Linked DNA regions of Algoriphagus sp. Y33. The main gene of each other region encodes a partner of the protein of the gene in region 3 in a complex. Links are inferred from orthologs where the notes say so. Each region holds a gene or a part of one and is shown on either strand. Other genes may lie near its edges.

Evidence for each region.
Region 1: the proteins of ID165_RS21365 (region 3) and smc are in contact, whole or in part, in a crystal structure (PDB 3ZGX), measured with the Bacillus subtilis proteins. The link is inferred for Algoriphagus sp. Y33 from one-to-one orthologs.
Region 2: ID165_RS21365 (region 3) and scpB share a complex: the UniProt entries of both Bacillus subtilis proteins name them as parts of the cohesin-like complex. The link is inferred for Algoriphagus sp. Y33 from one-to-one orthologs.

What each region holds. Positions count from the first base shown.
Region 1 is NZ_CP061947.1:2,020,094-2,024,158, forward strand. It holds smc (chromosome segregation protein SMC), read left to right. Parts: upstream 1-325; coding sequence 326-3,865; downstream 3,866-4,065. Other genes in the region: ID165_RS08155 (hypothetical protein), read right to left, coding at 1-64; ID165_RS08165 (HpaII family restriction endonuclease), read right to left, coding at 3,870-4,065. UniProt on the Bacillus subtilis protein: Required for chromosome condensation and partitioning.
Region 2 is NZ_CP061947.1:5,693,954-5,696,676, reverse strand. It holds scpB (SMC-Scp complex subunit ScpB), read right to left. Parts: upstream 1,781-2,723; coding sequence 1,220-1,780; downstream 1-1,219. Other genes in the region: ID165_RS23395 (lamin tail domain-containing protein), read right to left, coding at 2,561-2,723; ID165_RS23400 (hypothetical protein), read right to left, coding at 2,331-2,501; ID165_RS23405 (TraR/DksA C4-type zinc finger protein), read right to left, coding at 1,784-2,167; ID165_RS23415 (SprT-like domain-containing protein), read left to right, coding at 537-1,160; ID165_RS23420 (hypothetical protein), read left to right, coding at 277-474. UniProt on the Bacillus subtilis protein: Participates in chromosomal partition during cell division. May act via the formation of a condensin-like complex containing Smc and ScpA that pull DNA away from mid-cell into both cell halves.
Region 3 is NZ_CP061947.1:5,214,237-5,220,272, forward strand. Bases 1,580-4,469 are described here. They hold ID165_RS21365 (ScpA family protein), read left to right. Parts: upstream 1,580-2,594; coding sequence 2,595-3,344; downstream 3,345-4,469. Other genes in these bases: dxs (1-deoxy-D-xylulose-5-phosphate synthase), read right to left, coding at 1,580-2,416; ID165_RS21370 (lysylphosphatidylglycerol synthase transmembrane domain-containing protein), read left to right, coding at 3,348-4,430; ID165_RS21375 (bifunctional UDP-N-acetylmuramoyl-tripeptide:D-alanyl-D-alanine ligase/alanine racemase), read left to right, coding at 4,414-4,469. Also shown: ID165_RS21355 (alpha/beta fold hydrolase), read right to left, coding at 1-496; more of dxs, read right to left, coding at 500-1,579; more of ID165_RS21375, read left to right, coding at 4,470-6,036. UniProt on the Bacillus subtilis protein: Participates in chromosomal partition during cell division. May act via the formation of a condensin-like complex containing Smc and ScpB that pull DNA away from mid-cell into both cell halves.

The DNA of each region.
Region 1 (4,065 bases), 3.2 Mb from region 3 along the record:
TGGTAGCCTGATAAATAAAATAAGCCAATATGGCGACGATATAAAGTATATTTCCTAAATCCACAGGGGAAGTTAATCCATTTCATTTAGTATTACATATTTTTTTACCGCGGAGTTTGCGGAGGGTGATGTGGAGCGCATGATTCGATTCTTTTCAACTTAAAAATTGAACATTGAATTTGATCATTGATTACTTTTACAATAAAACCCTGACCACTGCGACTGAAAACTGATCACTACTTTTCCCAGATGCTACACCATAAATCTTTGGACAATCTCCCAAATGATCTTATTTTGTTTGATTATTTAAGACAAATCAAAAAGGATGCTGCTCAGTAAGCTGGAGATCAAAGGGTTCAAGAGTTTTGGGGATAAAATGGTGATCAACTTCGACAAGGGAATCACCGGTGTGGTAGGGCCAAACGGCTGTGGCAAATCCAATGTCGTGGATGCCATCCGCTGGGTGCTCGGAGAACAAAAAACCCGTATGCTCCGCTCCGACAAGATGGAGAACGTGATTTTTAACGGTACCAAAAACCGTAAAGCATCCAACCTTGCCGAAGTGTCCCTGACATTTGAAAACACCAAAAATCTACTTCCTACCGAATACACCTACGTCACCGTCACACGTCGGTACTACCGATCCGGAGAAAGTGAATATCAAATCAATGGAGTCACCTGTCGCCTGAAGGATATCACGAATCTCTTCATGGATACCGGGATCAATTCAAACAGCTATGCCATCATCGAGCTGAAAATGATCGATGAACTCCTCAATGACAAGAATAACTCACGTAGGGATTTGTTCGAGGAAGCTGCGGGAATTTCAAAATTCAAAAACAGAAAGAAGGAGACGCTCCGAAAACTTCAGGATACAGACGATGACTTGGCACGTGTGGAAGATGTGCTTTATGAAATAGAAAAAAACCTGAAAAGCCTGGAAAAACAGGCTAAGCAGGCTTCTAAGTATTTTGAGATTAAAAAGGATTATAGAGTAGCAAGTATCAATCTAGCAAAGAAAAGCATAGAGAAATACAGTAAATCGCTTATTGAGGCAAATCATAAAATCCAGGAAGAAGGAGACAAAAAACTACAACTTCAAACGCAGGTTGCAGACCAAGAAGCGCTACTCAGCCAATTAAAGGCTGATTTGATCCAAAAAGAAAAATTGCTTTCAAGCCGCCAAAAAGCACTGAATGAACATGTAAATAAGATCAGGACTTTTGAGTCGGAAAAGAAAATCAAAAATGAACGCCTGAGATTTTTGGAAGACCGATCCCAAAAATTGAGGGAACAGATTGATGCTGACCGAAAGTCAAATGATCGCGCAGGCTTTAGTCTCCGATCTCTAGAGCAGGAAAAGGAATCAGCCGAAAAGATGCTTGCCGAGAAGGAAATGATCGTTTCGGAACTACGGGAAGCTTACGAAAACCAAAAGTCAATTCAAGCTGAGAAGCAACTGGCCCAAAAGACAATCAATCATAACTTCGAAGTCCTTAAGGAAAAAGTCTATCAGCTAAGTAAGGATATTGAGATCAAACAAATTCAGCTTTCTACACTTAAGCAGGAATTGGAAAGAACTTCCAGCGATGATTCCAGCCAAGAAGCCAATCTAGTTGATTTCGAAGAGAAACTGATTGCACTGAAGGCCGAACTCGATGAGTCAAACAGTGGCTATCAGGAGTTAAAAACTAAGCAGGAAGATCTGGATCAGAAGATCGAAGAAACCAATCGGGTGATCGAAATGATCCGTGAGGAATTGACACAATCTTCCCGTAAACTCGACTCCAAAACCAACGAGTACAACCTCACCAAATCTCTGGTCGAGAATCTGGAAGGTTTTCCTGAGGCAATTAAATTCCTGAAGAAGAATCCAAGCTGGGGAAAGGATGTACCGCTCCTCTCCGATCTGCTGACTACCTCAGAAAAGTATAGAGTCACCATTGAAAATTACCTGGACAGCTACATGAATTATTATGTAGTGGAGACGGAATTGCAGGCAATTACTGCCATCCAACTACTGAGTGACTCTGCGAGAGGAAAGGCCAATTTCTTTGTGCTTGAGCATTTTGAGCGGTTCAAACCGAGTCAAAACAAGCTTTTTGCCAATGCAATCGCAGCTACAGAGATTATAGAATTTGATGTAAAGTATTCCCGCTTGATCAATTTCATTTTGGATAATGTGTACATAGTCCAAGGTGAGCACAGAGATTTCCCTCAGGATACTGAGGCCGTCTTCATCTCCGAGAACGGCAAATATACCAAGCGGAAATTCAGCATTTCAGGAGGTTCTGTGGGCCTTTTCGAAGGGAAAAGAATCGGTAGAGCCAAGAACTTGGAGAAGCTTGACAAAGAAATCAAAGAACTAAACAAGAAAGTCAGCAGCACCAGAAATAACCTGGACAACAAGTTGTCTGAACTTATGAAGCTGAAGGAGATCAGTTATAAAAAGACTTTGGAAGAATGGCAAAATAAGATCAATGCCATCAATCAGGATTTCGTATCTGTTCGAACCAAAAAGGAACAGCTGGCAGAATTACTCAGCTCCAATGCAAATAAGCGGGAGGATATTCTGGACAGAATCGCTTCCATAGAAGAAAGTTTGACCGAGATTCAGCCACAGCTCTTTGATGAGCGGGCGGAATTTGAAGCCATGCACGACGAGCTCGAAGAGCTAAACGAGTCCTACGAAAAGGAATCCGGACTACTTACCGAAAAATCCCAAGCTTTCAATGCCGAAAATATTCTGTACCATCAGCATCTGAACCGTGTGACGAGTTTGGATCAGGAAATAGAGTTTAAGCAATCGGCTTATGAGGGCTCCAAAGAACGGATAGAGAAATCTCAAACTGAGCTTTCCCAACTGGACACGGAAGTCAAATCCCTACTTGACAATAATGAAGTGAAGGATGACGAATTGATCGAATTGTATTCAGAAAAAGAGGGAATCGAAAAAGGCGTACAGGAGGCAGAGAAGGATTATTATGCTTCACGGGGATTGATAGACGAGACTGATCAGAAGATCCGGAGTTTCCAAAAATCAAAAGAAAGCTATGATCAGCTGATTCATGAACTGGAGAATGCAGTAAATGAAATCAAACTGAAAATGACCGGAATGAAGGAAAGGCTCAGTGTGGAATTTGAGCTGGATCTGGATGAATTGATGGAGGAAAATCCTGAAATAGATGAGGAATTCAGGGAGTTTGCCGAAGACAAGCTCCGTGATCTTGTCAGCAAACAAAAGGAAAAACTCGATAAAATCGGCCCAATCAACCCCATGGCGATGGAAGCGTATGATGAGATCAAGGTTCGGTATGACTTCATTACCACTCAAAAAGAAGATTTAATCAAAGCGAAAGAGTCTTTGATGACGACGATCAAGGAGATCGATCAGGTTGCCAAGGAGACCTTTTTGGAAGCTTTCGCAAAGATCAAGGAGAATTTCATCAAAGTTTTCCGCTCCCTCTTTACCGAGCAGGACGATTGTGATTTGACCTTGGTAGATCCAAGTAATCCTCTGGAATCTGCGATAGAGATTATGGCAAAGCCAAAAGGTAAGCGACCGCTGACAATCAACCAGCTATCCGGAGGAGAGAAGACGCTTACGGCTACTTCCCTACTCTTTTCTATTTACCTGCTGAAGCCTGCGCCTTTCTGTATATTTGATGAGGTGGATGCACCGCTGGATGATGCCAATATTGATAAGTTCAACCAGATTATCCAGCAATTCAGTGGAGAATCCCAGTTTATCATAGTCACGCATAACAAGCGTACCATGGCCAGCACGGATATTATTTATGGAATTACCATGATCGAAGCCGGGGTTTCTAGGGTAGTTCCGGTTGATTTGAGGGAGTTGGTCTAGAAGATCATTTCAAAAACCTAATCTGAAGATTCAGTTTAAAAAAACACTGATCCCCTACTTTATAGACTTTACCAAAATCATGTCTGGAACTACTCGCCGTTTCAAATTTTGTATTGTTTAGCAAGTAGTCTTCAAATTCATTTCTATTGTAAATATGGTAGCATACTATTTCGCCACCTTCTTTGACTATTAGATAACCT
Region 2 (2,723 bases), 480 kb from region 3 along the record:
TCCCCCACCCGCATGGAAAGGGAAGTACATCAAGATCAAATATTCCACCCAACTTCCGACAAAAAATCCAGTGTTTGCATTCTTCTGTAACCTGCCCCAGTACATCAAATCCCCCTATACAAGATATCTGGAAAACAGACTCCGTGAAAACTTTGATTTTGAAGGAGTTCCGATCAAAATTATTTACAAAAACAAATAAAATATATTTAAACGGTCTATTGTTTTATTGATCAAAACTGTAATACCTTTGCTGTGTAATTAAGAAAACCACAAAAAATGAAAAAGGTATTTGCAATTTTCGCAATCGCTAGCATGTTCGCTGTAGCTTCATGCGGTAACAAAGAAGTAAAAGAAGAGACTGTTGAGACTATCGAGGTAGTTGAAGAGCCTGTTGTAGAGGAAGAAATCATCATCGAAGACGCTGATACTACTGTAGTAATAGACAGCACTGATGTTATTGAGCCAGCTCAATAATTCTTCCTTTTCTAAATGCATTGAGCTCCGCATTGCGGGGCTCTTTTTTTGTATTTTTCGGTATGAGCGGGTCTGAAAAACTAAAGGAAATACTGGCACAAAAAATTCCTACTGCTGCCATCAATTATGCAGTCGAACTTTGGGAAAAAGAACCTTTTTCATTTAAAACTACAGCATCCCGAAAGACAAAACTTGGGGATTTCAGGTATAGAAGAGATCGTCAAATCCAGACCATCACGATCAATGCAGATCTTAACCCCTTCCAATTTCTGCTTACTTATATCCACGAAGTAGCACATCTTCATGCCTTCGTAAGATTCGGAATGGAAATTCCTCCACATGGGAGAGAGTGGAAATCGACTTTTCAGAAATTAATTTTTCCCATTCTCTCAACCGATTTTTTTCCTATAGACTTATTGATTCCTCTACGCAAGTATATGAAAAACCCGAAAGCCAGTTCGGCTGCGGATCTTTTTCTAATGAAGGAAATGAGCAAATACGATGACAGAAGTGCCAGCCCAGATATTGTTTTCCTATCCGACATAAAACCCGGAAGCCGATTTTTACTTTCCGGAAGGGAATTTGAAAAAGGAGAAACAAGAAGGACAAGAGTACTATGCCATGAAGTAAAATCCGGCAAAAAGTACTTGATCGCCCAACTGGCCAAAGTAAAATCGTTAGACTAAAGGATTTTCAGGTTTCCTCCCAAACCTTCTGCTTACTGTCACTGATCTCTGCAAACTCATTAATCCCGCTCCTCTCCTATCTGGTTTTCCGGTTGCGAAAAATCTTTTGGTTGAGGCAGATCTTTCAGAGAATTAATACCAAAGTACTCCATAAACTTGTCCGATGTGCCATAGAGCAAAGGTCTGCCTAGTCCATCTGATTTGCCTTTGATATCAACCAGCTCTTTCTCCAGAAGCTTCTGTACCGAATAGTCACTATTTACCCCCCGGATTTGCTCAATATCACCTTTGGTTACGGGTTGCTTATAAGCTATAATCGACAAGGTCTCCAATTGCGCAGTTGACAGTCTCTTCTGCGATTGCTGCCGGAGAAGAATACCAATCGACGTTTGATAAGCAGGTTTGGTCAAAAACTGATACCCACCTCCCAAATGCTCCAGCTGAAAAGAAAATTCCTCTGATTGGTATTTTTCGCTCAAGCCATTGATCGCTTGATCCACATGATCGCCCGGAATCTCAGCTTCAAACATCTCACTCAAACACTTTATTATCTCTGCCTTGGGTAAAGGTGTCGGAGCACAAAAAATCAATGCTTCAATATGTCTATGGAGAAAGTCCAAAACTTATTTTTTAGCAAGTTTTGCTTCTATGGAATGCATTGTATGCGGTACCGCCATCAATCGCTCTTTAGATATCAGCTTGCCTGTATCTACACATACACCATAGGTACCGTTCTTAATACGAATCAAAGCATTCTCTAGGTTGTAGATGAACTTCTGCTGTCTTGCAGCCAGTTGATTTTGGCTCTCACGCTCCAGCGTATCTGCACCGTCTTCAAGCAATTTCGATGTAGAAGCGGTAAAATCTGTTCCACTATCATTCTTTTTACTTAATGACTCCTTCAGTGAAAGTAATTCCTCCTTTGCGCTTTCAAGTTTTTTCTGAATAATTACTTCGAATTCTTTCAATTCTTCCTGAGAATATGCGGTCTTTTCTTCCTTGCTCATAGCCTGCTAAAATTAGATAATAGTATTGGGACGGATCTTTTTAGAATTAGTTCTCTAAAATACATGGACACGTTGGATTTCCAAGAAAATTATTTCTAACTGTGACCTCTGCGAAAACCTTAGTGTCCTCAGTGGAAAAACTAAACTTTCACAAAAAAAGCCATCATGCCACGGCTTTCTCTTCTAATATGATTTTTTTTAATCTACTCTGGAGAACCAATGCATCAGCATCTATCCGATACTTCATATTCAAGTACTGAGCAACCTCCTTGAGGTCTTTGCCATTCTGCAGGTGAATCAGCTGCAGAGCTTGGCCAATAAGGTCTTTTTCCATGGTCTAGGGGTGTTACGCTTTTTAAGATACTGTTTTCTACTTTTTAAAATAGAAAAAAATTAAAATTTTGTCGCAATCACGATGGTTTTTCTGATCACCCTTATCCGCCCCGACAAGTCATACAACTCCACTAATAAGACATAATAGCCAGGCCGTACAATTCTTCCACCACTATCTGTTCCTGTCCAAGAGAACAACCCTGATGCCCCCAATAATTCATTT
Region 3 (6,036 bases):
GATCGATAGCAGTCGTAATTTCTTCTTGAAAAGCTTCTCTCTTATGCTCAGGTATAAGGGGAGGGATAAATGAAGTCACGAAAGTATCTAATCCGTGTTTATTCAGAAAAATGACTGTTCTGTCCCGCATACCTTTTTTCTCTTCATCATCGGCAAAAGCTGTAGATTGAAAAAGCCCAATTCCTTTTAGCTGTGAACCCATTAGTTCCAGCAGTGCAAGGGTCACATATCCGCCGAGAGAATGGCCAATAACTATCGGATCATGAATAGCGTTCTCTTCCATCCATTCTTGTAAAAGGACTGCGACTTCTTCCAGTGTAATGGAATCGGAGTGGATGGGAGAATTGCCGCATCCTGGCAGATCGGGGCAAATCACTCTAAAATCAGAAGAAAGAGCTTCTGCAAAATCACGCCACATCTCACCGATTTCGCAGAATCCATGGATCAAAATTACCGGTTCACCGGCACCTTTTTCAAAAAAATGAATAGCAGACATGTATTAAACTGTTTTGGAAACCTTGGCCATAGTTCTAACGGCTTCAGCGATCCCATGCGGGTCAAAGCCACATTCGCGGTGAAGTTCATGCTGCTCACCGTGCTCAATGATATCATCGGGAATACCCAAACGCTTTACTTGAGCGTGATACCCATGATCCATCATCCACTCGATCACGGCTGAGCCAAACCCACCCATAAGGCAGCCGTCTTCTACTGTGATTACCTTTTCGAATTTGCCAAAAATCTCATGAAGGAGTTCCCCATCTAGCGGCTTTACGAATCTCATATCGTATTGTGCAGGGTTCAGCCCCTCTTTTTCAAGTTTATTGCAAGCTTCCACTGCATAGTTGCCGATATGCCCAATCGTCAAAATTGCGATCTCTTCACCTTCTTTTATGATTCGGCCCTGGCCAACCGGAATTTGCTCAAAAGGTGTTTTCCACTCAGGCATCACGCCTTTTCCTCTAGGGTAGCGAATAGAATATGGCCCATTGTGGATGGAGGCTGAATACATCATATTACGGAGTTCTTCCTCATTCATGGGAGCTGAAACAACCAGGTTTGGAATACATCGGAAGAAAGCAATATCATAAGCACCATGGTGCGTAGGGCCATCAGCTCCGGCAAATCCTGCTCTATCCAAGCAAAAGACCACGGGTAGATTTTGAAGACATACATCGTGCAATACCTGGTCGTAAGCACGCTGCATAAAGGTAGAATAGATGTTGCAGAAAGGGACGAGCCCTTGTGTGGCCAGCCCTGCTGAGAAAGTCACGGCATGTTGCTCCGCTATTCCCACATCAAATGCCCGGTTTGGCATCGCTTTCATCATGATATTCATAGAAGAACCGGATGGCATGGCCGGGGTCACACCCATGATTCTATTGTCTAGCTCAGCCAGTTCTACCAACGTATGCCCAAAGACATCCTGGTATCTGGGAGCTTGCGGCGTGCTTGGAGTCGTTTTATATATTTCCCCAGTTACCTTATCAAATGTCCCCGGCGCATGCCAAGTCGTTTGATTTCCTTTTTCTGCTGGACCATATCCTTTTCCCTTCATTGTGATACAATGGAGGATTTTAGGACCCGGAATATCTTTGAGGTCTTTCAGTACTTCTGCCAAGTGGTTGACATCGTGTCCGTCTACTGGGCCGAAGTACCGGAGATTTAATGATTCGAAAAGGTTGCTTTGGTCAAGTAAAGCCGATTTGATTCCTCCTTCCACCTTAGAGAGCACATCTTGCGCACTTGTACCGAATTTGCTCAGCTTCCCTAAAATTTTCCATACCTCATCCTTAGCCTTGTTATAGGTTTTGGAAGTGGTAATATCAGTGAGATAATCTTTGAGTGCCCCGACATTTGGGTCGATAGCCATGCAGTTATCATTCAAAATGATCAAGAGATTGGTATCACTTACCCCAGCATGATTCATGGCTTCAAAAGCCATCCCACCCGTCATTGAACCGTCACCGATCACAGCTACGTGCTGTTTTTTAGTAAGACCTCTGTATTGAGAAGCTACAGCCATGCCCAATGCTGCAGAAATCGATGTGCTGGAGTGACCTACGCCAAAGGTATCGTATTCACTTTCTTTTCGTTTTGGGAAGCCGGAAATTCCCCCATAAAGACGGTTGGTATGAAAACGTGATCTTCTCTCAGTAAGAATTTTATGCCCGTAAGCCTGATGTCCAACGTCCCAGACTAACTGATCTTCGGGAGTATTAAGGACATAGTGAAGTGCAACCGTAAGTTCTACTACTCCTAGGCTAGCACTGAAATGTCCGCCATACACAGATACATTATCGATAATGTACTGACGCAGTTCATCACAGATTTGAACCAGCTTTTCCTTCGGAAACTTCTTAAGGTCTGCGGGGTTATTTATTTGGGCTAATAATTCTCCTGGTTCAATCAGCATTTTACAGCGGTAATATGTTCAAATTAGAATAACAACAATTATGCTTCTTTGTTTTTCCAATAAAGTAAATTTGGACAAGAGGCGATTGCCTCTTTCTCCGGCCGTTTCCAATTAATTTAGCTTAATTGAATATCTTTGGCTACAAGGTGGCAAAATTAACCAATAATTTAAATATCCTTTGAGTTTCGAAATCAAATTACCACTCTTCGAAGGTCCTTTTGACCTGATGCTCTTTTTCATCGAGCGTGATGAACTGGATATTTATGACATTCCTATTTCCAAGATTACCAATGACTTTCTGGATTATGTCCATCAGATGGAGCAAATGGAAATGGAGGTAGCCAGTGATTTTATCCTCTTTGCGGCTACACTAATGAAGATCAAATCACGGATGTTATTGCCCAGACCAGAGCTGAATGAAGAAGGGGAAGAAGTGGATCCCCGAGAGGAATTGATCAGGAATCTGCTGGAATACAAAAAGTACAAATCCGTCATCGAAGAACTTGCTTCGATGGAAGAGGAAGAGCTATCTAAGCAAAAGCGAGGAAATATAGTAGAAGAATTAAAAACGCTGAGCAAGGTGGATGATGTGGACGCAGAAATGCAGGATATGGATTTGTACAAATTGCTGAAAGTCTTCCAGCGGACTATGGCCAAAATGGCCTCACGGGTGGATGAAACAAAACACACCGTAATTCAGTATCCATATACTATCGCCCAGCAAAAAGAGTTTGTGTTGGAGAAAATCAGTTTCAGGAATAAAGTACCTTTCGCCGAATTCATCAGCATCAAACCCGACAAAATTTTTGTGATTTATACCTTTTTGGCAATTTTAGAATTACTTCAACTTTCCTTGGTTACGATCGTCATAGGTGATGGTTTCAATAACTTCTGGGTGGAAAAGACTGAGCCGATAGTTGCTGAATAGCGTATGAAATTGGATAATAAGAAGATTTTTCAGACCCTAAATCCGAATAAAATTTGGGTTCCCGTGATCATTGGTCTGGCCATTGTCTTCGGGATGTTTTATTTCGATCCGTCGGTAAACAAGGATTCTCTAAGGGGGGTATTTGATGCTTCTATGCCTTGGATAGTCGTTGCCATTGTGGTCATATTCTTTAGAGATGTGGGTTATGTATATCGAATCAGGGAAATTACACAACGGACACTTACTTGGAAGAGATCGATCTATGTTATTATCCTATGGGAGTTTGCTTCTGCGGTGACACCTTCGGTAGTGGGTGGCACAGCGGTTGCTATTTTTATTTTGAACAAGGAGGGGATCAAACTCGGCAGAGCTGTGGCCTACGTGATGGTGACAGCGATTCTGGATAACCTCTTCTTTGTTATAGGTGCGCCTATTATTCTATTTTTCGCAAAGGGGAATATATTTCCGGAGAGTAAACTTCTTGAGATGCAACTTGAAAATAGCATGGAGGCCATTTTCTGGATTTCTTATTCATTATACGCCGCTTACAGCATAGTGATGGCAGCGGCTTTATTTTATAGACCAAGGGTTTTTAAGTGGGTTTTAATCAAGCTTTTTTCAATCAAGTGGCTCAGAAAATGGAAACACGATGCGCAGGAATATGGCAACCAGATCATTGAAGCATCCAAGGAACTCTCAGGCAAAAGATGGAATTATTGGTTGCCGATAATTATAGCAACAATATTTATTTGGAGCTCTAGATATCTTATGTTGAATGCATTGATTTCCGCCTTTGTACCTTTGAATATCAATGACCATATCATCATCTTCGCCAGACAGGTGATCATGTGGATTGTGATGATGATCTCTCCTACTCCTGGAAGTAGCGGAACGGCCGAGTTTTTCTTTGCGCAGTTTTTCACTCAATTCTTAACAAACTACACGTTTGTTACCAGTATTGTATGGAGACTTTTATCCTATTATCCTTATTTAATTTTAGGCACATTTTTCTTGCCTCGATGGGTGAAGCAGGTCTTTTTTAAGAAAAAGAAAATAAATCCAAAGGAGGATGTATCAGGAAATTAGTCAAAACCAGATCGCAAAAATCACACAGGGGGTCATTTTCAACGGGCATGATGAGTTACTGATTTCTCAAATTGCCATTGATTCTAGACAAATCCTTCATTCGGAGAAGACATTATTCGTTGCTCTGAGAGGGGCAAAAGCCGACGGCAAGGATTTTATTCCTCAGCTGATAGAATCGGGAGTACGGACATTCTTGGTTCATCTTGATTTTGATGAGCTGGAATTTTCAGATTTTTGTTTTATCAAAGTCACTGATACCCGGCGTGCCTTGCAGCTACTGGCTCAGTATCAGCGTGAATTATTTTCGAAGCCTGTTGTAAGTATTGCGGGAAGCAATGGAAAAACGATTGTCAAAGAATGGTTGGGGCAGATTTTGGGACAGAAATACGCTGTGGCCAAAAGCCCAAAGAGTTATAATTCCCAAGTTGGTGTTCCTCTTTCGATATTTGGGATAGAGGGCTATCACCAAGTAGCGATTTTGGAAGCAGGAATCTCCAGAGCAGGAGAAATGGCTGTATTGGAGGAAATGATCAAGCCGAACCTTGGAATCTTCACAAATCTGGGAACGGCGCACCAAGAAGGCTTTGAAAATCCTGAAGCCAAGCTCAATGAGAAGCTTTCTCTTTTTGTGGGTTCGAATTACCTGATTTACTGCCGGGATCAGCAAAAGGTTTCTGAGCAAATAGAAGCCATGTTTTCTTCAGAGAAACTAGTCGGATGGTCAGATCGGTCGGGAGCGGAATTTACCAGATCCGTGAAAGTGAAAGCAAATGGAGCACGCTTGATTTTGATGAAATCAGATCTCACTACCCATACTTTTCAGGTTCCGTTTACAGATACGGCTTCTCTGGAAAATATCACGCATGTGATTGTAGCAGCTATGACTTTGGGACAAAGTGTAGAAGCTATTCAGGAAGGGATTTCACATGTGAAATCTGTGGATATGCGATTGACCCTGAAGCCTGGGATAAATGATTCTTTGCTGATAGATGACACTTACAACAATGACTTGGCAGGATTGAAGGTAGCACTGGACTTTATGCAGCAGCAGCGACCTAAACGGAGAAAAATTTTGATTTTGTCTGATTTGCTTCAGCAGGGTTCTCCGGAAAAAATATTTGGAGAAATTGCTGAATTGATCAAGAAATATGAATTTGATCAACTGTATGGTGTGGGCAGTGAAATTCTCTTTTTGAAGAAAGTTTTTCCGGAAACTTTCATAGGATTCAGATCTACTGCGGAGCTTTTGAAGAATCTTGATCCGGAAACTTTTCAGAATGACTTGATTTTAGTGACGGGTGCTAGGATTTTTGGTTTCGAAGACGTTGTAAATCAGCTTCAACAGAGAATTCATGGCACTACACTGGAAATCAATCTCAATGCACTTACCCACAATTACAATTTCTATAGGAAACTTCTTTCACCCACGACGAAAGTAATGGTGATGGTGAAGGCTTTTGCCTATGGAGGGGGTGCGGTAGAGATTGCCAACCAGATCCAAACGATGGGAGCAAATTATCTCGGTGTTGCTTTTTCGGATGAGGGAGTTGCATTGCGCAAGCAGGGGATCAAACTCCCAATTATGGTTCTAAATACGATGCAGGAA